Regions from separate parts of the Actinocorallia aurantiaca genome, predicted to be linked through region 2. Evidence: riboswitches for the same ligand, from Rfam matches in the RefSeq annotation. Region 2 holds a riboswitch; the other holds the start of a gene.
What was found. A riboswitch is a leader RNA that binds a small molecule or an ion and turns the genes downstream of it on or off. The one in region 2 is predicted to bind thiamine pyrophosphate.
Positions count from the first base shown of each region.

Region 1 (15,192 bases), on a different contig from region 2:
AAGGTACAGAAATCGATCGCCCCCCATTAGGCTGGCCCGCATGACTTCGAGCCGTGTCCGCAAAGAGGTCGATGAGGCCCTTTACGCCTTCGTTGATCGCCAGCGTCCCGTTCTGCTCGCGATCACCGAGGACCTCTCCCCCATGCTCGGGGCCCTGGACGCCCTGCTGTCCGGGGGCAAGCGCCTGCGTCCCGCCTTCTGCTACTGGGGCTGGCGCGCGGCGGGCGGAGCGGACGGCCCTGAGATCCTGGCGGCCGCCGCCTCCCTGGAGCTCCTCCAGGCAAGCGCGCTGATCCACGACGACGTCATGGACGGCAGCGACACCCGGCGCGGTCTGCCCTCGGTCCACCGCCGGTTCGAGGCCATGCACCGCACCGAGGGTTGGCCCGGCGGCGCCGAGGCGTTCGGCACCGGCGCGGCGATCCTGCTCGGCGACCTGGTCCTGTCCTGGTGCGGTGAGATGTTCGACACCAGCGGCCTCTCCCAGGACGTCCTGGCCGCCGGACGCCCGATCTACGACGTCATGCGCAGTGAGGTCATGTGCGGCCAGTACCTCGACATGCTCGAGCAGGCCCGTGGCACCGGCAACGTCGAATCCGCGCTGCGGGTCGTCAAGTACAAGAGCGCCAAGTACACGATCGAGCGTCCGCTGCACCTGGGCGCCGCCATGGCCGGCGCCTCCCAGACGGATCTAGATGCCCTCTCGGCTTACGGCCTGCCCCTCGGCGCGGCCTTCCAGCTCCGTGACGACGTTCTGGGTGTCTTCGGCGACCCGGCTGAGACCGGAAAGCCCGCCGGAGACGACCTGCGCGAAGGTAAGCGCACCGTGCTGATCGCACTCGCCCACCAGCACGGCTCAGAGGCCCAGCGTGAGATCCTCAACAGGCGCCTCGGCGACCCCGAGCTCGACCTCGAGGGCGTGGAGGAACTGCGCGCCATCCTCACCGAGACCGGCGCCTTGGAGGGCTGCGAGTCTCTCATCGAAGACTTCGCCTCCCAGGCTTACAAGGCCCTCGGCGAGGCTCCCATCACCGACGAGGCCCGCGCGGCTCTCACCGACCTAACCGTCGCCGCCACCGCCCGCCGCGTCTGAAGTTCCAAAGTCAATCGAATCCCGTCTCCTAGGAAGTCGGCCGAGCCTCAACGACTTGTTCGGGGAGTTTTTCGACGACGCTTCTCGCCAGTTTCTTGACATTCTCGAGAGCAGCCGACTTCTCAATAGGAGAAAGCTTTCTTCCCCCTTCCCGAAATTCGGCACGTACCACAACATTACCTATCAGGGAAGTTACGAAGATTACGTTCGATTCCCCTTCCCCCCAGACATAGGAAAAAGCCATGTCCCCGAGAGGGAAGTCTTCCTGGATGGCCTGAGCGTAAGGATCGTCCCGCGCAAACTGCTGAAGTTCACGGAAGAGACCCACTCCGCGTTGAGCAAGTTGCTCAGGACTGGAAGCAGTCACGAGTATAAACTCGACCCGCAGTTCGCGTATGGATTCACGCGCCTTCTCTGTGACCTGACATACCCTCTCCTGATCAAGAGACCTTGAGGAAACCCGTGGAGAGCCGAATTCTGGGAGGAGATTCCGAACGAGATCCTCCTTCAGTACAGAGCAGGCGTAAGGAAGATCCAGATAGACCTTCGAAGACCGACTTCCCTTAGAGGAATACGCCTCAGGCTTTCCCTCCAACATCTTCTTTTCAGAACGCCATCCTCCGAAAGCAAAAAATCCTGCTAGTACACATACCAGTACAGCTGCGCCCATCACCAAAGTAAAAGACCTACGAGAATTTTTAGAAATCGTCTCGAGCGAAACACCCTTCGGAACAACAGGAGAGCTCTGAGAATGGGTATGGAATTCGAGATGCAGGTAAAGGGTTCCCGGGGGTCCTCCGTTGCGCCCTAGGCTGCCCTGCCATGGGAAGCGGAGCGTAATGCCTGGCTGTACATCGGGCGGAAGGTCGAGGGAGACCTGACGACCTCCCGGCAAAGTGAGCGTGACAGTGGTGGCCCCCGCCTCATACGGATGGTCCAAGTGCAGATCCGCACCAGTAACAGGAGCCAGCCGGGCAAGACGTTCCACGAGTTCCCCGGCACTGGGCCGGTCCCGGGGATCAGAAGCGAAAGCCGCGTCCAGAATCTCCCGGAAATCCGGAGAGAGCTCCTCCGTGGAGAAAAGCGCCTTGGCGAGGGCCACAGGCCCGAGGGCGGACCAGTGGGCGTCCTGGCCGGTGGCGGCGTAGGCGACGGTAGCCGCCCATGAGTACACATCCCCCGCAGGCTCAGCACGCCCCTCCGCGATGAGTTCCGGCGCCATGTACGCGGGAGTCCCACTGGCGCGGCCGTGTCTGGACAAGCGCGTCTCGTCCAGGGCGTGGCTGATGCCGAAGTCGATCACGACGGGTGAGCCGTCCACGACCATGACGTTGGCGGGTTTGAGGTCCCGGTGCAGGTACCCCGCCCCGTGGACGCCGGCAAGCGCCCGTGCGAGCCCGTTCGCGAGTCGCCATAGTGCGGCCCGAGGCAACGGCCCCTCCTCCGCCACAAGGTCCCGTAGCGACCGCCCCTGGACGTACCGGGTGGCCAGGTAGGGCAGTTCGGCGTCCAGGTCGTAGGCGACGAGTTCGGCGAGGTGTTCGCCGCTCACCCGGGACATCGCCTCGGCCTCGCGCCGGAGCCGGACGCGCAGGTCGGGGCGGGTGATCAGGTCGGCGCGGATGGTCTTGACCGCGAGCAGGGATCCGTTGGGGGCCCGGGCCAGGTAGACCTCGCCCATTCCGCCGGAGCCGAGGTGGTCCAGCGGACGGTACGGGCCGATCTGCCGGGGGATCTCCATGGTGGGGCCAGGCTATCGAAATCCCGTACTCCGGGACGTGCCCAAGCAAGCGCTGCCTTACCCGCCTATGCTCGCACCGAATCAGTTTCGGTTCTGTCGAGGAGGACGGGCGATGGCCGGTCGGGTGTTCGTGGTCGGGGTCGGGATGACCAAGTTCGAGAAGCCGGGGTCGCGGGACTGGGAGTACCCGGACATGGCGAAGGAGGCCGTGGGCAAGGCGCTGGCGGACGCCGGCGTCGCCTACGAGAAGGTCGAGCAGGCCTATGCCGGGTCGATGTTCGGGTCGATGGGACAGCGCGCCCTCTACGAGACCGGCATGACGGGCATTCCGGTGATGACGGTCGCCAACGCCTGTGCGACGGGTTCGTCCGCGCTGTACCTGGCGCGCAACGCCATCCGGGGCGGCCTGGCCGACTGCACGCTGGCCCTCGGCATGGAGAAGATGCAGAAGGGCTCGCTCGGCGGGGGCATGGAGGGCTCGAAGGTCACCATCATCGACCACCACCTCAACTCCATGGTCGCGGGGCGCGGCTGGGAGGCGGCGGCGCCGATGCCGCAGATGTTCGGCAACGCCGGGCGCGAGCACATGGAGAAGTACGGCTCCACGGCCGAGCACTTCGCGTGGATCGGGTGGAAGAACCACAAGCACTCCGTCAACAACCCGTACGCCCAGTTCCAGGACGAGTACACCCTGGACGAGGTGCGGAACGCGCCGATGATCTTCGACCCGCTGACGAAGCTGCAGTGCTCCCCGACCTCCGACGGCGCGGCCGCCGCGCTCGTGGTCAGTGAGCGGTTCGTGGACGAGCACGACCTGTGGGACCAGGCGATCGAGATCGCCGGCCAGTACATCTCCACCGACACCCCCGACAGCTTCGAGGGCAACTCCTCCATCAACATCGTCGGTTACGGCTGCTCCGAGCGGGCCGCCAAGCGCGCGATGGACGAGGCCGAGGTGTCCATCGACGACGTCGACGTGATCGAGCTGCACGACTGCTTCAGCGCCAACGAGCTCATCACCTACGAGGCGCTGGGCATGGCCGAGGTCGGCGAGGGCCACAAGCTGATCGACGCGCAGGCCACCACCTACGGCGGCAAGTGGGTCGTCAACCCGTCGGGCGGCCTGATCTCCAAGGGCCACCCGCTGGGCGCCACCGGCATCGCCCAGTGCGCCGAGCTGACCTGGCAGCTGCGCGGCCAGGCCGACGCCCGCCAGGTCGAGGGCGCCAGTGTCGCGCTCCAGCACAACATCGGCCTCGGCAGCGCCTGCGCCGTCGCGGTCTACAAGAAGCCCGTGCGCTGATCCTCCTCCCGTGCCGTCCGTCTCTTTTCCGGGCGGCACGGGAACCTTTCCCGAAGGCCGCGTGTCTTACGAGTCGTTCCCCCGCCACCGGATCATGAGAGAAAAGGTGAGCCGTGGACGCCTTCCCCACGCCGTCGAAGAGCCCTTACCCGCAGCAGCCTTCGCCCGCGCTGATCTTCGCCTGGCAGAGCGAAGACCCGCAGCAGGTCGAGGCGGCGCTCTCCGCCCTGGAGGCGGAACGTCCCGGTCCCGGCGACGAGCCGGGCCTGCGCGCCATGATGCCCCGCTGGCGGGACGAGCCGGGCGTCCTGCTGCGCCTGTTGGAGGTGTACGGGTTCGTCGCGTCCGTCGAGGCGGCTCCCGAGCTCTTCGCCCTCCTCCGCCACCCCCATCCCGAGGTGGTCGTCACCGCCGCGGGGGTCCTCGACGACATCGGCGACGCCCGCCTGAGCGAACGGGCGCTGGAGGAGTTCCTCCGGCTGATCGACCACCCCGATCCGGAGGTCGGCCCGTCCGTCGTCCACCTCATCTCCGCGATCGACGACTGGGAGGGGCACAATCCCGTCTCCCCCGCGCGGCTGACGGAGACCCTGTGCCGATTGGCGGAGCACCCCGCCCTCCGGGTCCGCGCCGTCACGGCCGACGTGCTGTGGCGGTGGTCCTACGAGCCGGAGAGGGTCAACGCCCTGATGGCCCGGCTGATGTACGCGCCCGAGCCGGAGGTCTGCTCGCCTGCGCTCGCCCGTGTCGGCGCGACCGGCGACTCCGCGGCCCTCGACCGCCTCCTGACGCTCCTGGCGGAGCCCGACCCCCACCCCGACCTCGTCCTGGCGGCGGGCCGGATGGGCTCCGGCAGCGGTTCCCGCCAGATGAAGCGCACCCTGCGCAAGGCGTTGAAGAGGCTGCGTTCTGCGGGCTGGACCGAGCGCGAGCCGGAGCGCCGGGTCAACCGGATGAAGAACATGCTGTCCCTCCTGAGCTCCAATCCCCTGTCCGGCTGGCTTTGACGCTCTCCAGCAGCGTCGCCGCCAGCCTCCGCACGGCGTCGTCGAGTTCCGGGGGCTCCCGGACGGTGAACCGCCCGCCGAGGCCGGCCAGCATCGCGGCCATGCCGTCCAGGGAATCCGCGCGGGTGCTCAGGAGCGTCCCGTCGGAGGTCTCGGAGAGGGTTCCCACCGACGGCGGGATGCGTTTTCTGAGCTCTTCGAGGGGCGTGTGCACGACCACCTCGACCCGGTGCGCGTAGGGCACGTTCGCGAGTGAGCGCGTGACGTGCTGGACGGGGTCGGCGTCGGAGGGGATCTCGTAGGTCGCCGTTCCGGGGGTCATGGTGAGCACCCTGTCCACGCGGAACGTGCGCGTCTCGGACGAGTGGTGGTCGTGGCCCGTCACGTACCAGCGTCCGGAGTGGAAGACGAGGCCGTAGGCGTCGAGTTCCCGTTCGGACTCCGCGCCCTGGTGGGAGCGGTACCGCAGCGTCACGCGCCGCCGTGCCCGTACGGCGGCTGCCAGGCCGAGCACCTTGTCGGAGTCCGGGATGACGGCCTGCCGTTCGGCGAGGGTGAACCCGAGGGTCTCCCGCAGTGCCTCCACTCTCTCCCCCAGCGCGGCGGGAAGCACCCTCCGCACCTTGGCCAGCGCCGCTTCCGCCGCCGTCGCGGCCAGGCCGAGGCGCCGCGCGGCGAGCAGTCCCAGGACGGCGGCCGTGGCCTCGTCGTCGGTGAGCATCAGCGGGGGCAGCTTGTAGCCGGGCATCAGCCGGTAGCCGCCGTACCTGCCGCGTTCCGCGACGACCGGGATACCGAGGTCGTCGAGCCGCCGGGCGTACCGCCGGACGGTCCTCTCGTCGACGCCGAGCCGTTCGGCCAGTTCGGCCCCGCCCAGCCGGTGGTGGGCCTGGAGCAGTTCCAGCATGGCGAGCACCCGCGTGGTCGGGTGTGACAAGGGGCACATCTCCTTACCGGACAGGTTCTGTCCGGTAATCATTCTAGCCTTCAGGCATCCGAACGACAGATCAACGAGAGGTGCCGAAAATGGCGACTTACGTGCTGGTTCCCGGTTTCTGGCTCGGCGCCTGGGTGTGGGACGAGGTCGCGGACGTCCTGCGCTCGCAGGGCCACGAGGTCCTCCCCGTCACCCTCACCGGCCTGGCCGAGCGTGCCGCCGAGGCCTCCCCCAAGGTGGACGTGGACACCCACGCCCAGGACATCCTGGACGTCATCGGCGACCGGCGGGACGTCGTGCTCGTCGGCCACAGCGGCGCGTCCCTGCCGGTCACCGCGGTGGCCGACCGCATACCGGAGCGGCTGGCCAGGGTCGTCTACGTCGACACCGCGCCTCTCCCGTCCGGCATGGCGCAGATCGACTTCCAGGAGCCGGAGGAGCAGGCCGCCGTCCGGGCCGCGGTGGGCGACGGGTTCACCATCCCGGTTCCGGACTTCGCGGACGCCGGCTTCACCGAGGAGCAGCGCCGGCACGTCCTCGCGCACGCCACTCCCGAGCCGTTCGGCGCGGCCACCCAGCCCCTGGTCAGGCCGAGTGAGCGCGCGGCGACGCCCAAGACGATGATCTGCTGCACCATCCCCCTGGCCGCCGTCCGCTCCATGATCGGGACGGCGCCGGCCTTCGCGGAGCTGGAGGGGCCGGAGTGGACCTTCCGGGAGCTGCCCACGGGGCACTGGCCGATGGTGACTCTCCCTGCGGAACTCGCTTCCATGTGCTAAATCTGAATGGTGTTCACTATCAGGCCGACGAACAGATCCGAACTGTCCGTGGCGGTCTCCCTGGAGGAGCACCGGGAGGCCGCCGACAGCGCCGCCTGGAGCGGGTCCGGGCGCGCCTGGCACCAGCAGGTCTTCGAGGAGCCCACGCAGGAGCACCTCGTCGGGGAGACCCGGGGCGGCATCGTGGGATTCGCGGTCCTGTCCGGGATCGGCTCCCCCGGGATCGAGCTGAACCGGATCGTCCTGTCCCACCAGTGGCGGGGCGACGGGATCGCCCGCATGTTCCTGCGCGAGCTGATCGCCCGCGCCTACGGCCGGCACGCGGCCCGGCAGGTCTGGCTGAACGTCCGGTCGACGGACGAGGACTCCCTCGCGTTCTACTCCAGCGAGGGGTTCGTCCTCGACGGCAGCCGGCCGTCCATCCGCTTCTCCCCCGACGGCAGCACCGCGACCCTGACCGTCATGACGCACCAGCGGCCGTGATCCCGGCGGCCCGTGCGGTCAGCCGAGGAGCAGTCCCACGGCGAAGCCGAGGACCATCACCACGCCCAGGGCGATGATCATGTTCGACCGGTAGCGGGGCACCTTCCTGCGCGCCTTGCCCGCCGGGGGCACGGCCTCCGCCCGCAGGAAGCGGGCGATCTCCGCGGCGGTCGGGCGCGCCTCGGGCTCCTTGTCCAGGCAGCGCGCCACCAGGCCGCGCAGGCTGCCGCGCAGCGCGCCCAGGTCGGGTTCCCGGTCGGTGATGCGGCGCATGATGGCGGCGTTGGTGCCGCCGCCGAAGGGCGCCCGCCCGGTGGCCGCGTAGACCATGGTCGCGCCCCAGGAGAAGACGTCGGACTTCGGCCCCACCGGCAGGTCCTCGATCTGCTCGGGGGACATGTAGGCGGGGGTGCCGACGGGGTGGGAGGTGACCGGGGTGTCGCCGTCCAGCAGCCGGGCCACCCCGAAGTCGATCACTTTGGCGCCGCGCGGCCCGAGCACCACGTTGCCGGGCTTGAAGTCCCGGTGCACGACCTCGGCCTTGTGGATCGCGGTGAGCGCGACGGCGGTGCGCAGCGCCACCTTGCGCAGTTCGGCGCCGCGCAGCGGGCCGTCGGAGGCCACGGCCTCCTGGAGGGTGCGGCCCCGGACGAACTCGCTGACGATGTAGGGGCGGTCCCCGGTGACGCGGGCGTCGAGGATGCGGGCGACCTGGGGCGCCTGGATCCGGCGGGCGGCGGCGGCCTCCTTGGTGAAGCGGCCCCTGGCCCTGGGTCCGGCCGACGAGCCGCCCTTGAGCAGTTTCACCGTGACCACGGCGCCCTCGCGGTCGCGGGCGAGGTACACCACGCCCTGGCCGCCTTCGCCGAGACGTCCGGTCAGGGTGTAGCCGCCCACCCGGCGTGGGTCGCCGGGACGTAGGGGGGCGTCATGCTTGGTCTGCACCTGCTCGGGCTCCGGACAGAGGAGATAAGGCGAAATGCATGAATATCATCATTCCGCCCACCCTTACAGGAGTTTCGCGCTTCTCCCGTCCGAGGGCCCCGGACAGAGGGGGATCACCAGTGCGGAGGCACGTCCTCGCGCAGCCTGTCGTCGTTGCCCGAGTCCTCCCGCCAGTCCCCCCAGCCCGAATCCTGCTCGTCGGACGTTTGGTCGGGCAGCAGCGGCCGGTCCGGGGCCGGACGCCCCGGACGGCGCTCCTCATCGGATGGCTTGGGTTTCATCCCCCCATTATCGCAGCCGGTCTGCGAGCTCCCGCGCTGCCTTCCCCGGGTCGGGCGCCTCGGTCAGGGCTCTGACCACCACCACCCGGCTCGCCCCGGCGGCCAGCACCTGGTCGAGGTTGCCCGCGTCGATCCCGCCGATGGCGAACCAGGGCCGGGTGGCCCCCACCGCGGAGGAGACCGGCTCCAGGCCCGCCGCCGGACGGCCCGGCTTGGTCGCCGTGGGCCACACCGGACCCACCGCGAAGTAGTCCACGCCCGGCTCCTCGGCGGCCGCGGCGGCCTGCTCCACCGAATGGGTGGAGCGGCCGATGAGGATGTCCTCGCCGACGATGTGCCGCGCCACCCCGACCGGGAGGTCCCCCTGGCCCAGATGCAGCACGTCGGCCTTCACCGCGAACGCCACGTCCGCCCGGTCGTTTACCGCCAGCAGCGCCCCGTGCCGCTCGCAGGCCTCCCGGAACACGCCCAGAAGCTCGATCTCGCGCCGCGCCTCCAGCCCCTTCTCCCGGAGCTGGACGATGTCCACCCCGCCGGCCAGGACGGCGTCCAGGAACTCCGGCAGGTCCCCGCGCCCGGACCGGGAGTCCGTGCACAGGTAGAGGCGGGAGTCGGCCAGGCGGCGGCGCAGCGCCACCGCCCGGTCGCTCGTCAGCAGCGACATCAGAAGGCCAGGGCCTGGGCCCGGCGTCGGATCTCGGTGCCCCGGTTCTCGCGGAGCGCCTGGACCGGGGTGCCGGGCAGCGTGTCGTCGGCGGTGAACAGCCAGCGCAGCGCGGCCGCGTCGTCGAAATTGGCGTCCGACAGCAGGGTCAGGGTGCCGGGCAGCCCCTTGATCACCTGCCCGTCGGCCAAGAAGGCCGCGGGAACCTGCGGGCCCCCTCCGGACCGGCGGTAGACGGCCAGCAGCTTGCCCTCCTTCACCCACTGCTTCACCCTGCTCGCGGGCAGTCCCGCGGCTTCTCCCGCTTCAGCGAAAGTGAACCATTCGCCCACTAGGGAGTCGAGTTCCGGATCGATGTCAACGTGCGTCTTCGTCACGTTTCCGTGTTTACCATCTCCCGGGGACTACGAAACAGCCAGAACGGCGTTCCGGACGGGAACCGAGGGGTCCGCGAGCTTCTCCGCGTCCACCGGGGTGCCCGCCGCCAGGAGCCTGCGGGCCTGCATCAGGTCGCGGGGCGTGGCCACGGTCAGGACGGCCCGCAGGAGGTCCCCGTCGAGCCAGAAGACGGCCCAGGACCGGTCGGCGGCCGGGTCTCCCCGGAAGACCATCCGCTCGGCGCCCGGGTGGTGGCCCACGTACTGCACCATGCGCCCGAACTGCTCGGACCAGAAGTACGGCGGATCGTCGTAGACGGCCTCCTCGCCCAGCAGCGACGCCACCGCGACGTCAGGGGCGTTCAGCGCCGCGTCCCAGTGCTCCACCCGCAGCCGGCGCCCGTACCTGTTCGACCACCAGGCCGCGCAGTCGCCGACCGCGACGATCTCCGGGCGGGCGGTGCGCAGCGAGGCGTCCACCACCAGGCCGTTCTCGACCTCCAGGCCGCTCACCCAGCCCAGCGAGGGCCGCACCCCGATGCCGACGACGACCGCCTCGGCCGGCAGGAACTCGCCGTCCACCAGCGCGACGCCGCCCTCCTCGATCGAGGCGACCTTGACCCCGCAGCGCAGCCGGACCCCGGCCTCGGCGTACCAGGGGGCGGTCAGCGCGCCCAGCTCCGGGCCGAGGGCGTTGGCCAGCGGGGCGGGCGCGGCCTCCAGCACGGTGACCTCGCAGCCCAGCTTCGCCGCCGTCGTGGCGACCTCCGCGCCGATCCAGCCCGCGCCGACGATCACCACGCGGGCCCCGGGGACCAGCTTCTCCCGCAGTGCCAGCGAGTCGTCGATGGTCCTGATCACGTGCTGGTGGCCGGGTCCCGGCAGCCGGATGGTCTCGGCGCCGGTGGCGATCACCAGCCCGTCGTAGGGCAGGTCGCCCGCGGTGGTCTCCAGGACGCGGTCCTCCACGCGCAGCCCGGTCGCCCGGTGCCCGAGCAGCAGCTCGCAGTCCAGCGAGTCCCAGGAGGCGTCGACCGTGGTGTCCTCGCGCTCTCCCACCAGGACGGCCTTCGACAGCGGCGGCCGGTCGTAGGGCCGGTGCGGCTCCTCGCCGACCAGCGTGAGCCTTCCGGCGTAGCCCTTGGCCCGCAGCGCCTCCACGGCGCGCACACCCGCCAGGCCACCGCCGACCACGATGACGCGTTCCATTCTGATCCTCCGAGATCCCGGTTCTCCCTGGCAGGACACCCTAACTTCCGGTTCGTCACCGCCGGGCACAGGATGCCCGGATATCCGATCAGTACTGCTCAGGGCATACGCTGGCCCCGTACGGAGCGCGGGAGCCCGGTACGGGCTGAGAGGGGAGCGAGTCTCCCGACCGCCAGAACCTGATCCGGATCATGCCGGCGAAGGGAGCGACCCTTGATCGTGGTCATCGGCGCCGGGGCGATCGGCCTGGCCGTCGCCTGGCGGGCGTCCCAGCGCGGGCTGCCGGTCACCCTGGTGGACCCCGAACCCGGAGGCGGCGCCAGCCACGTGGCCGCCGGGATGCTGACCCCCGTCGGCGAACTGCAGTACGGCGAGGAGGACCACCTCAGGCTCGGCCTCGACTCCCGCGACCGCTACCCGGAGTTCGCGGCGGAGCTGGCCGACCTCACCGGGATCGACATCGGCTACCGGCGCGAGGGCAACCTGTCCGTCGCCTACGACGGCGACGATCTGGCCTTCCTCCGGGACCAGCACGACTTCCAGGCTTCGCTGGGGCTGCGCACCGAGCTCCTCACCGGCCGGGAGTGCCGCCGGCTCGAACCCATGCTCGCGCCGTCCGTGCGGGGCGGCATCCTCGCCCCCGACGACGGCTCCGTCGACCCCCGAAAGCTGCTGCGCGCCCTGCTCGCGGCCTGCGAGGGCCTCCCCATCGTCCGCGAGCGGGCCCGCGAGCTCGTCGTCGAGGGCGGCCGGGTGCGCGGAGTGCGGCTCGAGAGCGGCGAGGTCCTGGCCGCCGAGCGCGTCGTCCTGGCGGCCGGGAGCTGGTCCCGGGAGCTGGCGGACCTGCCCGTCCGGCCGGTGAAGGGCCAGATCCTGCGGCTGCACAGCCCGTACCCCTTCCTCACCCGGGCCACCCGGGGCCTGGTCCGAGGCTTCTCGATGTACCTCGTGCCGCGCCCCGACGGCGAGCTGGTCGTCGGGGCGACCCAGGAGGAGCTCGGCTTCGACTCCCGGGTCACCGCGGGCGGCCTGTGGGAGCTGCTGCGCGACGCCCGCACGCTCTTCCCCGGCATCACCGAGCTGGAGTTCAAGGAGGTCAAGGCCTCCTTCCGGCCCGGATCCCCCGACAACGCGCCGATCCTCGGCCCGGCCGGCCCCGAGGGCCTGCTGGCGGCCACCGGGCACTTCCGCAACGGAATCCTGCTCACCCCCCTCACCGCCGACGCGATCGCGGACCTGCTGGACGGACGGGAGCCCCCCGAGGCCGTCCGGCCGTTCGGCCCCGGCCGCTTCGCGCCCGCAGAGGCCGCTTCCCCCGGAGATGACAGATGAGAGTGACGATCAACGGACAGGCACAGGACCTCCCCGACGGCTCGACCGTCGCGGCGGTCGTGGCACGGGTCACCGACGCCGGACGGGGCGTCGCGGTGGCGTTGAACGAAGAGGTGGTCCCGCGCGCCGACTGGGCCGCCACCCCCGTCGAGGACGCCGACCGGGTGGAGATCCTCACCGCGGTCCAGGGAGGCTGAAGAAGTGAACAAGACCGACGTCGCCGACCCCCTGGTCATCGCGGGGCGCGAGTTCGGGTCCCGGCTCATCATGGGCACGGGCGGAGCGCCCAGCATGCACGTCCTGGAGGAGGCCCTGGTCGCCTCCGGCACCGAGCTGACCACGGTCGCCATGCGCCGGGTCGACCCCTCGGCGCAGGGCTCGGTGCTGGAGCTGCTGGAGCGGCACGGCATCGGCGTGCTGCCCAACACCGCGGGCTGCTTCACCTCGGGCGAGGCGGTCCTCACCGCCCGGCTGGCCCGCGAGGCGCTGGGCACCGAGTGGGTGAAGCTGGAGGTCGTCGCCGACGAGCACACCCTGCTGCCCGACCCCGTCGAGCTGCTGGACGCCGCCGAGCGCCTGGTCGCCGAGGGCTTCGTCGTCCTGCCTTACACCAACGACGACCCGGTGCTGGCCCAGCGGCTGGAGCAGGCGGGCTGCGCGGCCGTCATGCCGCTCGGCGCGCCCATCGGCTCGGGCCTGGGCGTGCGCAACCCCCACAACATCGAGCTGATCGTGGAGCGGGCGGGCGTGCCGGTGGTCCTGGACGCCGGCATCGGCACGGCCAGCGACGCGGCGCTGGCGATGGAGCTGGGCTGCGACGCCGTCCTGCTCGCCACCGCCGTCACCCGCGCCCACCGCCCCTCGCTGATGGCGACCGCGATGCGCCGGGCGGTCGAGGGGGGACGCGCGGCGCGGCTGGCCGGGCGCATCCCTCGGCGGCGCCTGGCGCGGGCGTCCTCCCCCTTCGAGGGCCTGGCCGGGACGGACGCCTGACCCGGCCTGATCTGCGGTGACCGGCCCGTGAGCCTTTCCGGTGGAAGATCACGGTTTGAAACGGCCGCAAGGTAGTCCCGCAGAGCGATGGGGAGTAGTCCGTTTCGCCCTTAGACTGCCCGGGTGGACGCGACAGCCGTAGACCCTCTCGTCGGGCAGGTACTCGACGAGCGCTACCGCGTGGAGTCGAAGGTCGCCCGCGGCGGCATGGCCACCGTCTACGTGGGCCGGGACCTCAGACTGAACCGCACCATCGCCCTCAAGGTGATGCATCCCCACCTGGCGCAGGACGAGCAGTTCGTCCGCCGGTTCATGGGCGAGGCCAAGTCCGCGGCCGCCCTCTCCCACCCGAACGTGGTGGCGGTCTACGACCAGGGCACCGACGGCGCGCACACGTACCTCACCATGGAGTACCTGCCCGGCCGCACCCTGCGCGACCTGCTGGACGAGCGCGGCCGGCTGCCCGTCGGCGACGCCCTGGACATCATGGCCCCGATCCTGGCGGCCCTGGGCGCCGCGCACCGGGGCGGCCTGATCCACCGCGACATCAAGCCCGAGAACGTGCTGCTGAGCAACGACGGCCAGGTCAAGGTCGCCGACTTCGGCCTGGCCCGCGCCGAGACCGACAGCAAGCAGACCAAGACCGGAATGATCATCGGCACGGTCGCCTACATGGCGCCCGAGCAGGTGATCACCGGCCAGTCCGACACCCGCACCGACGTGTACTCGGCGGGCATCCTGCTGTTCGAGCTGCTCACCGGGCGCCAGCCGCACGTCGGCGACACCCCGCTCGCGGTGGCCTGGCGGCACGTCAACGAGCAGATCCCGCTGCCCTCCCAGCTGGTGCCCGGCATCCCCCCGCGCATCGACGCGCTGGTGATCTCGGCGACGAGCAAGGACCCGGCGGGCCGCCCGGCCGACGCCGACCACTTCTACGCGCTGCTGACGAACCCCTCCGTGGAGATCCCGTCCGCCCCGGCGGCCGCGGCCCCGCCCGAGAACGCCACCTCCGTGCTCTCCGTGCCGGGAATGGCGGGATCTGGCGGCTCCCTGCCCGGCGGTTCGCTTCCCGGCGGTTCGCTGCCTCAGGGCATGCCGCCCGGCGGCCCCCCGGGCAACCACACCACCGTCATGCCGGGCAACCACACGGCCGTGATGCCCGGCGGCCACACGACCGTGATGCCGCTCGGCATGACGCCCGACGGCCCGCCGCAGGAACAGGTCATGCTGTTCGACCGGATCCTGCACTTCCTCACCGGGAAGTTCGTGCTGGTGACCCTGGGCGTCATCGCGTCCATGGTGATCGGCTGGGCGACCTGGTACCAGGTCTCCGGCAAGTACGACCACGTGCCGAAGATCATCGGGATCAGCCAGGCCGACGCCGTGGCCAAACTGCGGGCCGACGGCATCGCCTACACGATCTCCGACACCCGGGAGTACTCCGAGACCGCCCGTAAAGGCACCGTCGCCAAGGTCGACCCCGGGGTGGGCAGCAAGGTCCAGCCCGGCGAGCCGGTCACGCTGTCACTCTCCAAGGGCCTCACCCCCCGCAAGATCCCGGACGTGACTGGGCAGAGTGCCGAGCAGGCCCGCGAGACGCTCAAGGAGTTCGTGTCGCTGACCGAGGAGAAGAAGCCGGGGGCGGCCGCCGAGGGCACGGCCCTGGGCACCAACCCCAAGGCCGGCACCCAGCTGGCCCGGGACGAGTCGCTCGTCCTGCTCATCAGCAGCGGCCTGGCGATGCCCGACCTGTCCGGCAAGAACAAGGACGACGCCTACGCCCAGCTCGAGAATCTCAAGGGCCAGTTGAACGGCAACCTGCCCGTCAACGAGGAGGCGGTGAAGGACCCCGCCAAGGAGGACAACGTCGTCGTGTGGCAGAACCCCCCGGCGGGCACCCTGCTCAAGCCGGGCGACGCCGTCACCCTGGGCGTCAACAAGAAGGACGACTGCTTCCTCTCGGCCATCAACCCGTTCTGCGACAAGGGCCCCGACGAGCACGGCAACGTCAAGGTGCCCCTGGTCTTCGGCCGCACCATCGACGACGC
Region 1 covers NZ_BAAATZ010000021.1:230,225-245,416, forward strand. Annotated here, with positions in the region: gene ABD327_RS25315 (polyprenyl synthetase family protein) at 41-1,093, shown strand; gene ABD327_RS25320 (protein kinase domain-containing protein) at 1,122-2,834, opposite strand; gene ABD327_RS25325 (lipid-transfer protein) at 2,947-4,137, shown strand; gene ABD327_RS25330 (HEAT repeat domain-containing protein) at 4,251-5,144, shown strand; gene ABD327_RS25335 (helix-turn-helix transcriptional regulator) at 5,083-6,081, opposite strand; gene ABD327_RS25340 (alpha/beta fold hydrolase) at 6,171-6,860, shown strand; gene ABD327_RS25345 (GNAT family N-acetyltransferase) at 6,870-7,343, shown strand; gene ABD327_RS25350 (serine/threonine-protein kinase) at 7,362-8,288, opposite strand; gene ABD327_RS25355 (hypothetical protein) at 8,402-8,569, opposite strand; gene thiE (thiamine phosphate synthase) at 8,577-9,233, opposite strand; gene ABD327_RS25365 (Rv2175c family DNA-binding protein) at 9,233-9,610, opposite strand; gene ABD327_RS25370 (NAD(P)/FAD-dependent oxidoreductase) at 9,638-10,819, opposite strand; TPP riboswitch at 10,937-11,042, shown strand; gene thiO (glycine oxidase ThiO) at 11,039-12,151, shown strand; gene thiS (sulfur carrier protein ThiS) at 12,148-12,348, shown strand; gene ABD327_RS25385 (thiazole synthase) at 12,353-13,144, shown strand; gene ABD327_RS25390 (protein kinase domain-containing protein) at 13,268-15,192, shown strand, end outside.
Region 1: linked by a shared signal. The riboswitch ahead of thiO (glycine oxidase ThiO) and the one ahead of ABD327_RS01295 (purine-cytosine permease family protein) in region 2 are both predicted to bind thiamine pyrophosphate.

Region 2 (15,192 bases):
CGGACACCAGCACCCGGCCGTCCCCGGCCTCGCCGAGGATCTCGACGGACCCGTCCGACGGGGTGTGGCGGATCGCGTTGACCACCAGGTTGCGCAGCGCGCGGCCCAGCTCGGCGGTGTCCACCTCCAAAGGGAGGCCGCGTGCCGCCGCGCCGCGGACGTGGACGCCCTTGGCGCGGGCCAGGGGCTCCGCCCCCGCGACCACCTCGGCGACGAGGTCGTCCAGGCCCACGCGCTGACGGGACAGCCGGAGCGTCCCCGAGTGGATCCGGGAGAGCTCGAAGAGGTCGTCCACCATCTCGGTGAGCCGGTCCACCTCGGCCCGGATCCTCCCGTGGTAGCGGTGGACGGTCTCCGTGTCGACGACGACCTCGTCTTCGAGCGCCTCGGCCATCGCCCGCAGTCCCGCCAGCGGCGTACGCAGGTCGTGGCTGACCCAGGCGACGAGCTCACGCCTGCCCGCCTCCAACGCCTTCTCTCTGTCGTGGGCGTCGGCCAGACGGCCGTAGGCGGCCTCCAGTTCCCTGGAGAGTTCGGCCAGTTCGGCGGGCAGAGCCTGCTTCGGAGCGGTGAAGGACTCCGCACGGACCGCTGCGACGAGTGCCCGGTTGGCGAGGGTGAGCCTGCGCCCGAGCAGTACCGCGACGCCGAAGCCGACGAGCCCGGCGACGGACACCACCGTCAGCGCGACGTCGCGGTCGTGGGAGGAGATGAACATCCGCAGTGTGATGGCGATGATTCCCGCGACGATGGCGCAGACCGTCGCCACCGCGACGACCGCGAACTGCACGGACATCGGCCGCGCGCGCACCAGGCGCAGCACGGCCAGCCCGAGGCCGCCGACGGCGAGCGCGCTCACGGCGGACGTGGCGATGACGTCGAGGAGCGCTTCGAAGGGCAGCATCGTCAACTCGCCGCGTCTCCATACCGGTAGCCGACTCCCCACACCGTCTGGATGCGTGCGGGATTCGTCGGATCGACTTCTATCTTCTCGCGGAGGCGGCGAACGTGGACGGTGACCGTAGAGGAGTCGCCGAACGTCCACCCCCAGACGTGTTCCAGGAGTTGTTCGCGGGTGAACGCCTGGCGCGGGTGGCGCAGAAGGAAGGCCAGGAGATCGAACTCCCGGGCGGTGAGGGCGAGCGTCCCGCCCCGCAGGGAGGCCTCGTACGCGCCGATGTCCACGACGAGGCCGTCGTCGCGCAGCACGCCCTGGTCCGAGGGGGTGAGACCGCCGCCCTGTGCGCGGCGCAGGACGGAGCGGACGCGCAGGGCGAGTTCCCTCGGGCTGAAGGGCTTGACCACATAGTCGTCCGCGCCGAGTTCCAGCCCGGTGAGCCGGTCCGCCTCCTCGCCGAGCGCGGTCAGCATGACGACGGGTACGGGGGAGTGCTCACGCAGCCGTCGACAGACTTCCAGCCCGTCCATGCCGGGGAGCATCAGGTCCAGGACGACGAGGTCGGGCGGGGCGCTCAGCGCCCGGTCCAGGGCCTTCTGCCCGTCAGGGACGCATTCGACCTCGTGGCCGTCGCGAAGAAGGTACCTCGTCACCACTTCGGACACCGTGGGGTCGTCGTCGACGACCAGGATGCGGCCGGTCACCTCGCTCATGGTCCCTTACCGTAAGTGCGGCGAAGGCTCCCGGAAGGAGGAGGGGCGAGGACGTCACCACCATGTAAGACCTGGTGGGCCGAGGGCCCCGCGCGAGGCGCGCCGTCGTTCCCGAGCAGCGGGGCGAACCCGTTTGGACGCCCGGAGTGCTACCGACGGGGGCACGACAGCACCCCGAGCTAAGGAGGACCCTAGCGTGTGACTTGGCGAAGATTTTGCACCGGGGCCCCCGTTTCGGCGCCCCGGTCCTCCGAGTTCTCGAAGGCGTAGCGGGACGGGGCGTGCAGGTGGGCCCAGACGGTGCTGCCCTGGTCGTCTCGGCGGACGCCCCAGGACTGGGAGAGGATCTCGACGATGCCCAGTCCGCGTCCGCCCAGCGAGGAGAGGGCGGGCTCCCCCTTGCGCGGCTCGGTCGCGGCGCCGCCGTCGGTCACCGCCAGCTCGACGGTGTCCCCGACCCTGATCCACGAGATCTTGATGCCGCCCTCGTCGCCCGGAAGCGGGCGGGCGTGCCGCAGCGCGTTGCTCAGCAGCTCGCTCAGGATCACGGCGGCGTCGTCCACCACTCCCTCCGAGACTCCCCAGGACAACAGATCGTTGTTGAGGCTCCGGCGAGCCAGCGAAACGCTGGAGGGTGCGTGCGGAAGATAGACGATGCTCATCGTCGTCACCTCCTCCGCATCCCCTTGCGCAGCTCTTGCGTCTTCGGTACGACCGAAATGCCCAGTTGGTGAAGCCCGGAAACCCGGGCGAAACACATGTTTCCTCGACGAGCGAGAGACCGACCAGGATGTCACGGCCAACCACCCCCGTATGTTGGCGCGAAGCGGTCAAACTACTAGTAATCCGTCCGTCAGGCGACGTCCGGGGTTGTGCACTTCAAGCCATTTCCAGCTATCGACCCGGTTACTCGTCACACGCACGTTTCGTCCGTCACATTCGCGAGCGGAAGGGCCAGCCTCAGCCGGGCCCCGCCCCCCTCGCGGGAATGCGCGCTGATCTCCCCTCCCTGGGCCGTGACCAGGCGTTTCACGATGTAGAGACCCAGCCCGACACCCCCGAACCTGCGGCGGTCCCCCGCCTCGCCCTGGACGAAGCGATCAAAAATTCGTTCATGGTCGCCTTCCGCGATGCCCACGCCCTCGTCGTCCACGGTCACCACCAGACCCCCGTCCCCCAGCGCGGCCTCCACCGTGATCCGGCCGCCCGAGGGCGAGTACTTGCAGGCGTTCTCCACCAGCTGGCCCACGATGATGTCGGTGGCCATGGGATCCCCCAGCGCCCGGGGCAGCCCCTCGGGGACCCGCACGTCCAGGCGGTGCAGCTCCGACAGCGGCTCGAACGCCGGGACGACCCGCCGCAGCAGACCGCCGAGGTCGAACGGCTCGCGGACCACCGGCAGCTCCTCGGCCCCCGCCCGGGAACCCAGCAGCAGCTGCTCCACCAGCCGGCCCAGCGCCCTGGCCCGGTCCGCGATGGTGCCGACCGCCTTGCGCCGCTCGGAGTCCGGCAGCTCCGCCCAGCGGTTGACCAGGGTGTCGGCGAAGCCCTGCACCACGGTGATCGGAGTGCGCAGCTCGTGGCTGGTCGTGGCCAGGAAGAGGTCCTTGGACTCCTCCAGCTCCTTGGCCGCGGTGACGTCGCGGAAGTCCACCACCAGCTCGCCGGTCTCGGGGATCTCCGCGCACAGGATCTCCAGCCAGGTGCCGTTGCCGAGCGGCAGGGTGACCTCGCCGTCGGGGTCGTAGTCGAACGGCGGCGCCTCGCCCAGCACCTCCTCCGGCGCCATCCCGGTGATCCGCGTGGCCGCCGGGTTCCACTGGCGGACCCTGCCGCCGGGGTCCAGCACCGCGATGCCGTCGGCGCTCGCGTCGATCACCGCACGCTCGTGCGCCCGCTGCCGGACGACCTCCTGGTAGGCCATGGCGTTGCCGACCGCGACGCCCGCGTGCCCGGCCAGCAGCTCCAGCAGCTCCAGCTCGGTGTGGCCGGCCGAGCGGCCCGTGAACAGCGCGTAGAGCCCGCCGTAGGGGCGGTCGCCCAGGAAGGCCAGGCCCAGCGCGATCATCCGCAGGCCCGGCAGCACCCGCCAGATCAGCGCGTCCACCCGGGGGCCGGTGGCCAGCAGGACCGTCCGGCCCGTCTCCATCAGCTCCTCCACCAGGCTGGATCTCAGATCCACCGAGCTGCCGACGACGTCCCCCGGCAGGCCGCGCGCCGACACCAGCCGCAGCCGGTCGTCCTCGATCCGCACGAAGGCCGCGGCGTCCGCGCCGGTGAGCTCCAGCACCGCGGCCGTGATCCGGTCCAGCACCCTGTCCAGGTCGTGCTGGGCGTTCAGGTCGCCGAGGATGTCGTTGAGCCGCCGCACCAGGCGCGCCTTCTCCGCCGTCGCGTGCTGGTCGGCCTCGGTGACCCGGTGGTAGACGCTGACCCACCCGAGCAGCGACCCGTCGTCGTCCCGCAGCGCGCTGGTGTCGATCCGGACGTCGACCGGCCTGCGCTCCCGGGTGAGCCGCCGCGTGCCGATCGAGATCTGCGGCCCCTCCCGCACCCGCTCCAGCACCGCGTGGTACTCGGCCTTCAGCTCGTCCGGGACCATCGGCACCACCCGTCCGAGCACCTCCTCGGCGGTCCACCCGAAGAGCCGCTCCGCGGCCGGGTTCCAGGCCGTCACGCACAGCGCCTCGTCGACGGCCACGATCGGATCGGCCGCGCACCGGATGACCGCGCGTGCCATCGATTCGGAGACGTCCAGAGGCACACCGCAATGCTGCCACCATTCGCTCTCCCCCACCCGCCACTGCCCGGATTGCGTATGTCCGCGCCGCCGCGTCCCCGGGTCCCGACCGTCCGCCACGGCCGGGACCCGGACACACCGGTCAGGATTTCGGCGGCACCGGCTCGGAACGGTCGAGGCGGCCGATGAGGAGGGCGGCGAGGGCGGCGGTCAGGAAGGACAGGAGGGAGGCGCTCATCCAGGGTTGGGGGGTGAAGTGGAGGAGGGTCTGGACGTCGGTCCAGAAGGCGCTCCACCAGGAGACCGTGCCCGGGTTGATCAGCTGGTAGACGGCGAAGCCGACCAGCCAGGCGCCGATCATGCCCCAGCGGGACGGGGCGTCGGAGCCGGTGTTCCAGACCCCGCGGGCCCGCAGGAAGAAGTCCGCGGCCAGGACGCCGAGCATCGGCACGAAGACCGAGCCGATCAGGCTGAGGAAGCCCGCGTAGTTGCCCATGTTCAGCATCAGGGCCAGCACGGTGATGAGGGCGCCGAGGCCGATGCTGAGGACCCGGCGGTCGACGCGCGGCAGCAGGTTCTGGATGGACAGCGCGGTCGAGTAGACGTTGGCGAACGACTGGTCGGCCTCGCGGAGTACGAACACGAAGAAGAACACCGCGCCGAGCGTCACCGTGAGGAACGGCTGGTAGACGCCCCCGCCGTCGATGGCGAGCGCCAGGGCGAACAGGCCGAGGACGTAGGCGATGATCTGGGTGAGCGCGTACGCGCCGCTCGCCGCGCCGAAGGCCGCCTTCTCGCTGCGGGAGTGGCGGGTGTAGTCGGCGGCCAGTGGCACCCAGGAGATCGAGACGGCCAGGGCGGCGTCGGTCGCGATCCAGAACATGCTCCAGTCGGTGCCGAACGGCGCGCCGCCCGAGGGACCGGGGTTGGCCGTCAGGTCGGGCAGGCCCTCGCGGAAGAACTGGATGTAGAACCAGACGAGCGAGATCATCACCGCGACGGTCACGAACCTGCGCAGCAGCCGGACCGAGCCCAGCGGCCAGATCGTCAGGACGGTCGTCAGCGCCCCGGCGACCAGGACGAACAGCCATCGGGGGCCGCCGCCGAACAGCTCCCTGGCCGCCTCCGAGATCACGATCAGCTCGAACGTTCCCCAACCGATGAGCTGGGCGATGTTCAGGACCGTCGGCACGTACGACAGCCGGGCGCCGAACAGGCCGCGCAGCAGCACCATCGCGGGACGCCCCGTACGGGCGCCCGGAACCGCCGCCAGGCCGAGCATGAGCCCGCCCAGGAGCGTTCCGACGATCATCGCGACGATCCCCGCCGCGATCGACAGCCGGAGCGTCCCGTCGAGGTCGGGGGCGAGCACCGTGTAGGCGCCGGAGAAGGCGAACAGGCTGACGCCGAGGTTGGCCCAGAAGGCGCTCTGGTCCCAGAAGGACAGCACCCTGGGCGCGGGTTCGTCGAGTGTCAGCGGGGCTTCGTGGGGGTCGGGGCTCCCGGGGGCCACGGGCCCCCGGGAGGAGTCGTCGCCGTTTTCGAGCGTGACAGAAGGCATGCCTGAAGCACTCTCCCTACGCCGGCATTACCCGGACAGGTTCATGCGGTCGGCGACACGCTGGGGTCGCCCTCTCAGCCCGGCCCTGAGCCCGAGCTCCCGCGGTGGGTGTAGATCCTCCGCATAGTACTCACACGGAGTGAATCGGATCTAGGCCACGTAAGGGTCTCCGCTCTCCTCCGCGACCATCGGCCTGCCATGATGGACCCATGCCATCATCCCGCCGTCCACGTTGGAGGCCTGCCAGCCGGCGTTGTTGAGGGCCATCGTGACCTGCGCGGAGCGCCCGCCGACCCGGCAGATCACGTAGACCTCGCGGTCCTGAGGGATCTCGCCGGCCCGGTCGCGCAGCTGACTCATCGGAATGTGCACCGCACCGGGCGCGTGCCCGGCCGTCCACTCCTCGGGTTCACGGACATCCAGCAGATATGCGTCCGACGGCACCGCCGCGGCGTCGACGGAGGGTACGTTGTCCCCGAAACTCATCACAACTCCCATGGAACCTTGTTGACCACGACCACGTCGACCCGCGCGTGAGGTGCCTTTTGTCCAGATCGGTGGCCACGGCCCTCCTTCTGACCACGGCGACCCTGGTCGCAGCCAGCGCTTGTGGCACTGAAAAGGCCGAAAGCGGGGACTCTACCGTTCCCACCTCGGCTTCCGCCCCCGCGGCCCGGGTGACCGAACTCATCGTCACCCTGAAGAAGTCGCCCACCTCCAAGGCGCAGACCTGGAAGCTGACCTGCGACCCGCCCGGGGGCGACCACCCCGAGCCGAAGAAGGCCTGCGCCCAGCTCGCCAAGCAGGGGGAGAAGGCCTTCGAGCCCATCCCGTCCGACGCCGTGTGCACCGAGATCTACGGCGGCCCCGAGCAGGGTTCCATCGAAGGCACCTGGCGCGGCACCCGCATCCAGGCCACCTACCAGCGTAAGGACGGGTGCGGCCTGGACCGCTGGTCCAAGGTCAGCGAGCTCTTCGGCGAACTGCCCCGCGTGCGCTGAACCGCCTTCCCCACAGGCCGTCCACAGGTTTTCCCCAGTTGTCCACAGCCCTGTGGACGCCTGTGGACAAAGCCTGTGGATAACTCAAGGTGAGGTCGGAAATCCGGTCCCACGGACCGTCAAAACACATCAAATCCCGACATACCTCCTAGAGGTTTTCCCCCGGGGTTATCCACAGGGCTTGTGGATAACTTTCCCCAGGGGGCTTCGCCATGCCCGGATTCCACCGGCCTTCCCGCTGCCCCCGTCCATGTCCGGCGGTGCTCACGGACCGCCGTCATCACCCCTCGAGGAAGGCCTCCGCCGACGGCGCCCGTCGCCCTCGGAGACGGCTGCGGCGCTTTCCGTCGCCGTCCGAACTCCTGTGAACGGTGTGACTTGAGTCTACGAAAGCGGCAGGAATTACATTCCTTGCCATTCACCAGGATGCTTAACCAAACCGATTCATAAGTGATTTCTTCCTTTTCTGCCGCTACAGAGGGACGCGGGCCGATACTGCGGTGATCCGACCCCCGGAAGAAGTCCAGAGGCCCTCCCATGCGCTTCCGCCGCTCCCCGCTCCCAGTACGCGCCGCGCTCACCTTCCTCGGGGCGGGCATGCTGCTCGCCTGCGGGCTTGCGACCCCCGCGAACGCCGAGCCCCAGCCGCTCTACTACGTCTCCCTGGGGGACTCGCTGGCCACCGGTTACCAGCCCGGAACGGGTGACACCACGGACGGATATCCGGACCAGTTGCTTCCGTCGCTCGCCCAGCGGACGCCGGGGCTCGAATTGGTGAAGTTCGGCTGCCGAGGCGAGACGTCCAAGACCTTCGTACAGGGAGGCAAATGCTCCTACGAGAAGGGCTCGCAGCTGAAACAGGCCGTTGAATTCCTCCGGGAGCATCGCGGACAGGTGCGTTACGTGACGCTGGACATCGGCGGCAACGACATCAACCAGTGCGTCAAAGGCAGCTCGATCGGCTACCAGTGCGTCGTGGACAACGTGGGGGTCGTCGCCGGGAACCTGTGGAAGATCATCACGGAGATCAAGAAGGCCGGGGGAACCGGCGTCAGCTACACCGGGATGAACTACTACAACCCGATCCTCGCCTCCTGGCTGTCGGGAGAATCCGGCCGACGGACGGCGCGGCTCTCCTCCCACCTGGTGAGCAGCGCCAACGGGCTGGAGTCGACGCTCTACCTGCTCGCCGGCTACCGCGTCGCGGACGTCGCCAAGGCGTTCTCCTCCACCGACTTCGAGAACCGCACGAGCCTCCCCGTGATCGGGAGCGTGCCGGTCGGCGTGGCGCGGATCTGCCAGTGGACGTACATGTGCGAGCGACGGGACATCCATCCCAACGCCGAGGGCCACCGGCGGATCGCGGAGGTCTTCGCGGCGACGATCCGCTGAGCCTGGAGAAGACCCCGGTCAGCAGCGCGGATCGCCGTGCATGACCAGGGACGCCGCGTACTCCACCACGGCGTCCAGGTCCTCGCCGAGCGTTCCGGAGAGCCACTGGTGGGCGAGTTCCACCATCGCCCCGGTGAACATCGCGGCGCTCACCCTCGCCTGGCGGGAGCCGAGCTCCGGACGGACCTGGGTGCTCTGCTGCAGCGCGGCGTCCATCAGCGCGGTCTGGGTGGCCTGGCGCCGCGCGGCCAGCACCGGGTTCGCCCTTCCCTCGGTGAACAGCACCCGGCCCCTCCGCGGGTCGGCCGAGCTGAACTCGAGCACGCCGTGGATCCCCGCCCTGAGCCCGGCGGCCGGGTCGCCGCCCTGCCCGGCCGCCTCCGCGGCCAGCAGCCGTTCGGCCAGCTCCGCCGCCACCTGGTCGTACACGGCGCCGAGCAGCTCGTCGGTGCCGGCGAAGTTCTCGTAGAAGTAGCGGGCGTGCAGACGGGCCGACCGGCACACGGCGCGCACGGACACCGCGGCCTCGCCCTCGGTGCCGAACAGCTCGAACGCCGCCTCCACCAGGAGGGCGCGCCGCTCGCTCCTGCGGTCGGCCAGGGAGACACCCGCCCACCGGGTGGCCGAGGAACCCCGCTCGCTCGCCATCCCCTCACCCTAATCCACGGCGTTCCGGCCGCACCTGTGGCCGAGGAGGCGGAAATCCGGACACGGAACAGGACCTAGTCGGCCGGCGTTGCGGCCGGTCCCTTCACGGGGTCCACGGAGTCGCGGTTCACGGCAGGTCGCCAGGGGGCACCGGGGACGACCAGGGGATCCCCGGTCACCGGGTCGGGGACGACGACCGAGGCGAGGCCGAAGACCTCGCGGACGAGGTCGGCGGTGACGATGTCGCGGGGGGCTCCCTGGGCGATCACGCGGCCGGCCTTCATGGCGACCAGGTGGTCGGCGTAGCGGGCGGCCTGGTTGAGGTCGTGCAGGACGGCGACGACGGTGCGGGCGCGTTCGAGGTTGAGCCGCCGGACCAGGTCCAGGACTTCGACCTGGTGGGCGATGTCGAGATAGGTGGTCGGCTCGTCGAGCAGGAGGAGATCGGTGTCCTGGGCCAGGGCCATGGCGATCCAGACCCGCTGGCGCTGGCCGCCGGACAGCTCGTCGACCGGCCGCTCGGCGAGCTCGGCGACGTCCGTGCGCTCCATCGCCTCGGTGACGGCCCGTTCGTCGTCCCCCGACCACTGCTGCCACCACTTCTGGTGCGGCTGCCGCCCGCGCGCGACCAGGTCCGCGACGGTGATCCCCTCAGGTGGCGTCGGCGTCTGCGGCAGCAGCCCGATCGTGCGGGCGATCTGTTTGGTCGGGATGCGGGAGAGCTCGACGCCGTCCAGGAGGACCGCGCCGCGGCGGGGTTTGAGCAGTCGTCCGAGGGCGCGCAGCAGGGTGGACTTGCCGCAGGCGTTGGGGCCGACGACGACCGTCACCTTTCCCTGCGGTATCTCCAGGTCGAGTCCGTCGACGACGGTACGGCTCTCGTACGACAGGGTGAGGTCCCTGGCCGTCAGGCGATTACCGGTCATGTCCTGCCTCCTGAACGGCTTCGGACGATCAGCCACAACAGATACGGGGCGCCCACCGCGGCGGTGAGCACGCCGACCGGAAGTTCGATCGGCGAGAACAGCCTGCGGGCCAGCAGGTCCGCGAGGATGACGATGAGCGCGCCCATGAGCGCCGAGCAAAGCAGGGGGATCTGGGCGCCGCGGGTCATGCGGCGGACGATCTGCGGGGCGAGCAGGGCCACGAAGTCGACCGGGCCCGCGGTGGCGGTCGCCACGGACGCGAGGACGACGCCGAGCGCGACGAGGCCGAGACGGACGCGGCCGAGACGGACGCCCAAGGCGGTCGCGGTGTCGTCGTCGAGTGACATGTCGCGTTGCGCGCGTGCCGCCCACAGCAGCGGCACGATGAGCAGCAGCAGGACCGCCGCGAGGGGCGCAGCCTGGTCGTAGCCGCGGCCGTTGAGCGATCCGGTGAGCCAGACCTTGGCCTGCTCGGCGACGAGGAAGTCGCCTTTGGTCAGGAACAGCTGGGTCAGGGACGACATCGCCGCCGAGAACCCGATGCCGATCAGCACGAAGTGCGTGGCCCGCAGTCCGTTCCGCCAGGCGAAGACATAGACCAGGAGGGCGGCCGTGATGCCGCCGCCGAGCGAAACCAGCGGCAGCGCGGCGTAAGAGGTGATTCCGAAGGTGAACGCGGCGACCGTCGCCGCCCCCGCGCCGTGGGACACGCCGATGATGTCGGGACTGGCTAGCGGGTTCCGCGCCACCGTCTGGATCAGGGCCCCGGCCAGGCCGAAGGCGGCGCCGACCAGCAGGCCGACGACCAGACGCGGCAGCCGCAGCGTGCCCACCACGAGTTCGTCGGGGCTCGGCCGTCCGAGCAGCACGCGCACGACCTCCACCGGGGAGACGAAGGACTCCCCGACGCACAGGGACGCGACCACGGCCGCCCCCAGCGCGGCGGCCAGCGCGAGCGCCGCGACGGCGGACCGGCGGTGTACCAGGAAGGCGGCCCGTCCCATCGTGACGGCGGTGTACCCGGCGGGCTTCATGCCGCGGCCACCGCCTTCCGCCGGACGATGGCTACTAGGAAGGGCACGCCCAGCAGCGCGGTCATGACGCCCACCGGCACCTCCGAGGGCGGGAAGAGGACGCGGCCGACGACGTCCGGGACGAGGATCAGCACGGGCCCCAGCAGCGCGGCCATGGGCAGCAGCCAGCGGTGGGCGGTGCCGACCAGAGCGCGCGCCATGTGGGGGACGGCCAGGCCGGCGAAGACGATGGGCCCGGCGGCGGCGACGGCGACACCGGTCAGGACGGTGGCGCCCAGAGCGCCCAGAATCCGCATCAGCGCGACGTTGTGGCCGAGTCCCTTGGCGGCGTCGTCGCCCAGGGCCAGCGCGTCCAGGCTGCGTGCCATCACGGCCACCAGCAGCAGCCCGACGAGCAGGAACGGCCAGATCTGCGCGGCGACCTCGGGTCCGCGGCCGCTGATCGAACCGACCTGCCAGAAACGGAACTCGTCCAGCACCCGCCCGTTGGTGATCATGATGCCCGAGACCAGCGCGGCGAGAAGGGCGTTCATCGCCGCGCCGGCCAGTGCCAGCTTGACGGGAGTCGCGCCGCCGCGGCCGCTGCCGGCGAAGAGGTAGACGGCCACGGCCGCGACGGCGGCTCCGGCGAAGGCGAACCCCACGTACCCGGTCAGCGTGTGCACCCCGGCGAAGGCGATCGAGCAGACGACGCCGAGCGACGCCCCCTGGCTGATCCCCAGGATTCCCGGCTCGGCGATGGGATTGCGGGTGATGCCCTGCATCACCGCGCCGGCCAGGGCCAGGGCGATTCCGACCATGAGGCCGATGACCGTGCGCGGCACGCGCAGCGACCGCACGACGTAGGCGTCGTCGGTGGCGCCGCCGTGCAGCAGGGCGTCCATCGCCTCGGCGGGTCCGATCGAGCGACTGCCGATCATGAGGCTGAGCAGCATGGCGAGCAGCAGCAGGAGTGCTCCCGCCAGCAGCAGGCCGATGCGGCGCCCGGTCCGCCGGACCGGGCGCCGTGTCGTCTTCTCGGTCACTCCGCGGCCGAGAGGTCCTTCTGGATCTCGTCCAGGATCATGCCCGCACCGGTGTAGCCGATGCCGAGCATCCACAGGGTGTCGTCGACCTTGAAGACCTTGCCGTTCCGCACCGCGTCGAGCTTCTTCCACAGCGGCCCGGTGGTGATGCCGGTCTCCTTGGCGGTCTCCGGGGCGCCGTAGGTGGAGTAGAAGATGACGTCCGCGTTGGCCTTGTCGACCTGCTCGGGGCTGATGTCGAGCGAGAAGCCCGTGGTGTCCTGGTTGGCGGGCCGCCCGACGCCCAGGTCCGCGAAGATCGAGCCGACGAAGGTGTCGTTGAGGTAGAGGCGGGTGTCGGCGCCCTCGATGAAGCGCACGAAGCCGACCTTGGTCTCCTTGGCCTTCTCGGCGCCGCCGAGGGCCTCGGCGACCTCCCCGACGCGGGACTCGTAACCGGAGACGATCTGCTTCGCCTCGTCCTTCTTGCCCAGGGCGTCGGCGTGCAGCTCGAAGTTCTCGCGCCACGCGGGACCGGTGGTCTCGGTGAAGACGGTCGGCGCGATGGCGGTCAGCGCCGTGTAGTTCTTCTCGTCGCGGACCTTGCTGCTCAGGATCAGGTCCGGCTTCAGGGCGGCGATCGCCTCGAGGTTCGGCTGGCCGATGAGCCCCACCTCCTTGACGCCCGCCAGCTTGTCCTGGGGCAGGTAGGAGGAGAGCGGCGCGTCGGCGAAGGCCGCCGTGGCGCCGACCGGGGTGACGCCCAGCGTGACGGCCGAGTCCAGCGCGTCGGTGTCCAGCACGACGACGCGCTGGGGGCTTCCGGGGACCTGCACCTCACCCATGGCCGTGGTCACCGTGTGCTTCGCGCCGGCCGACGACGAGGACTCCTTCGCGTCGTCGCCGGAGGAGCCGCAGGCGGTGGTGACGGCGAGCGCGGCGACCGCGAGAGCGGCCATCGCGTTGCGGCGGTCAAAGATTTTGGGCATGGGTGAGAGACCTCTCGGACAACACGGAAAAACCCCCGAAAACGACATAGGGGCTACTTAGGCAAACCTAACCTTAACAAAGCCCAAAACCGAACAGGCTGGCCCCTACAGGCACCTGCCGCCCTCCCTGGGCTATATCGGACTACGGCACCAGGAGATCCGCAAATGCAGAACGGCCCCGACGCTTTCGCGTCGAGGCCGTTCCGCCAAGCAGTGGGCGGCGACTTTCGTCGCCACCCGAGGGTGGGCGAGGAGGGATTTGAACCCTCACACCCTTTCGGGCACACGGACCTGAACCGTGCGCGTCTGCCGTTCCGCCACTCGCCCTTGCGATTGGCCGCTTTCCGGCGGCGCTTGAAAAGATTAGCACGTCTCCGCGGGTGGTTTGCGAACGACGGTGGGCCCCGAACCTTCCCCCGGATACGATCGTCTGACTAGCAGGGAGAGGAGGTGCCCGGTGGGCGTCCTACAGCGCTTCGAACGCCGGCTTGAGGGCATGGTCGAGGGTGCCTTCGCGCGGGCGTTCAAGTCCGAGCTGCAGCCGGTCGAGGTGGCCAGCGCGGTTCAGCGGGAGATGGACGAGCGCGCGGCGATCGTGGCCCAGGGCCGGACACTGGTGCCGAACGACTTCGTGGTGGAGATCTCGCACCCGGACGGCCAGCGGCTGGAGGTGTACGCCGACAGCCTGAGCCAGGAGCTCGCCAACCTCGCCCGGGAGTACGCCAAGGAGCAGGGGTTCTCGTTCGTGGGCCCGGTCCGGGTCCGGTTCGAGCCCGCGGGGGACCTGAGCACCGGAATGTTCCGGATACGCTCGGGCGTCGTGCGCGGCTCGACGATCGAGAACAACGAGATCCGCCGCCCCGCGTCCGATCACCCGCAGGGCCGCGGCAGCGCCTTCCCCGGCCGACCGAGACTCGACGTGACCACGGGAGACGGAGCACACCAGTCTTATGACATCACCACCCCGGTGACGCTGCTGGGACGGGGCACCGACTGCGATCTTCGGTTGGTCGATCCCGGAGTGTCGCGCCACCACGCAGAGATCCGTGTAGAAGGTCCCGAAATCGCGCTCGTGGATCTAGGGTCTACCAACGGCAGTTTCGTGAACGGTCAGCCGATTCGACGAGTATCGCTCATCGACGGCACCCGGATCACGATCGGCCGGACCAACCTCGTGTTCCGCCGCGACCGGGAGTAGCACCCCTCGATGACCCCGATCACCCTGACGCTCATCAAGATCGCGTTCCTTGCGGTGCTGTGGCTCTTCGTCATCGCCGCGGTGGGCGTGATCCGCGCCGACCTGTTCGGTTCCCGGGCCGCAGAGCGGGCCGCGAACCGTCCCCCCAGACAGCCCCGGCAGACGGCCCAGGAAAGGGCCAGGCAGCAGCGTCAGCCGGCGGCGCAGTCCGCACAACCGCCCCAGCAGCAGCAGTCCCAGCAGCCCCAGCCGCCGTCCCAAGAGCCTTCGGTCCTCCTCGTCACCGACGGGCCGCTGACCGGTACCCGGATCGACCTGGCCACCTCCGGGACGATCAGCATCGGCCGCGCCCCCGACTCCACCCTGGTGGTCTCCGACGACTACGCCTCCAGTCGGCACGCCCGGATCTTCCGGCAGGACGCCGGCTGGATCCTGGAGGACCTGAACTCGACCAACGGCACCTATCTGGGCAGGTCGAAGGTGACCCGGCCCACCCAACTCCCTGTCGGCGTCCCGGTGCGTATCGGCAAGACCGTAATCGAGTTGCGCAAATGAACACTCCACGTATCGGCATCCGCTACGCCGCCCGCTCAGACGTGGGCATGCTCCGCGAGGGCAACGAGGACTCGGGCTACGCCGGCGCCCGGCTGCTGGCCGTCGCCGACGGCATGGGCGGCCACGTCGGCGGCGAGATCGCCAGCGCCGCGGCCATCGAGACCCTGCGCAAACTGGACACCGAGGTGCCCGCCGACCAGCTCCTGGTCGCGCTGGAGCACTCGGTCAAGGCCGCCAACGACAAGCTCCACCACATGGTGGAGGGCGACCCGTCCCTGCAGGGCATGGGCACCACCCTGACCGCCATGCTCTGGTCCGGCAGCCAGGTCGCGCTCGCCCACATCGGCGACTCCCGCGCCTACCTGCTGCGCAACGGCGAGCTGTTCCAGATCACCCACGACCACACCCTGGTGCAGTCGCTGGTGGACGAGGGCAGGATCAGCCTGGACGACGCCGCCACCCACCCGCAGCGCTCCCTGCTGCTGCGCGCCCTGGACGGCCGCAACGAGGTCGAACCCGACCTGTCCCTGCGC
Region 2 covers NZ_BAAATZ010000002.1:111,057-126,248, forward strand. Annotated here, with positions in the region: gene ABD327_RS01275 (sensor histidine kinase) at 1-904, opposite strand, end outside; gene ABD327_RS01280 (response regulator transcription factor) at 907-1,611, opposite strand; gene ABD327_RS01285 (ATP-binding protein) at 1,803-2,273, opposite strand; gene ABD327_RS01290 (PAS domain S-box protein) at 2,525-4,375, opposite strand; gene ABD327_RS01295 (purine-cytosine permease family protein) at 4,494-5,912, opposite strand; TPP riboswitch at 5,908-6,025, opposite strand; gene ABD327_RS01300 (rhodanese-like domain-containing protein) at 6,063-6,398, opposite strand; gene ABD327_RS01305 (SSI family serine proteinase inhibitor) at 6,590-6,913, shown strand; gene ABD327_RS01310 (SGNH/GDSL hydrolase family protein) at 7,451-8,305, shown strand; gene ABD327_RS01315 (TetR/AcrR family transcriptional regulator) at 8,324-8,953, opposite strand; gene ABD327_RS01320 (ABC transporter ATP-binding protein) at 9,028-9,879, opposite strand; gene ABD327_RS01325 (FecCD family ABC transporter permease) at 9,876-10,913, opposite strand; gene ABD327_RS01330 (FecCD family ABC transporter permease) at 10,910-11,938, opposite strand; gene ABD327_RS01335 (ABC transporter substrate-binding protein) at 11,935-12,906, opposite strand; tRNA gene ABD327_RS01340 (tRNA-Leu) at 13,151-13,233, opposite strand; gene ABD327_RS01345 (FHA domain-containing protein) at 13,364-14,104, shown strand; gene ABD327_RS01350 (FHA domain-containing protein FhaB/FipA) at 14,114-14,659, shown strand; partial or broken gene ABD327_RS01355 (PP2C family protein-serine/threonine phosphatase) at 14,707-15,192, shown strand, end outside.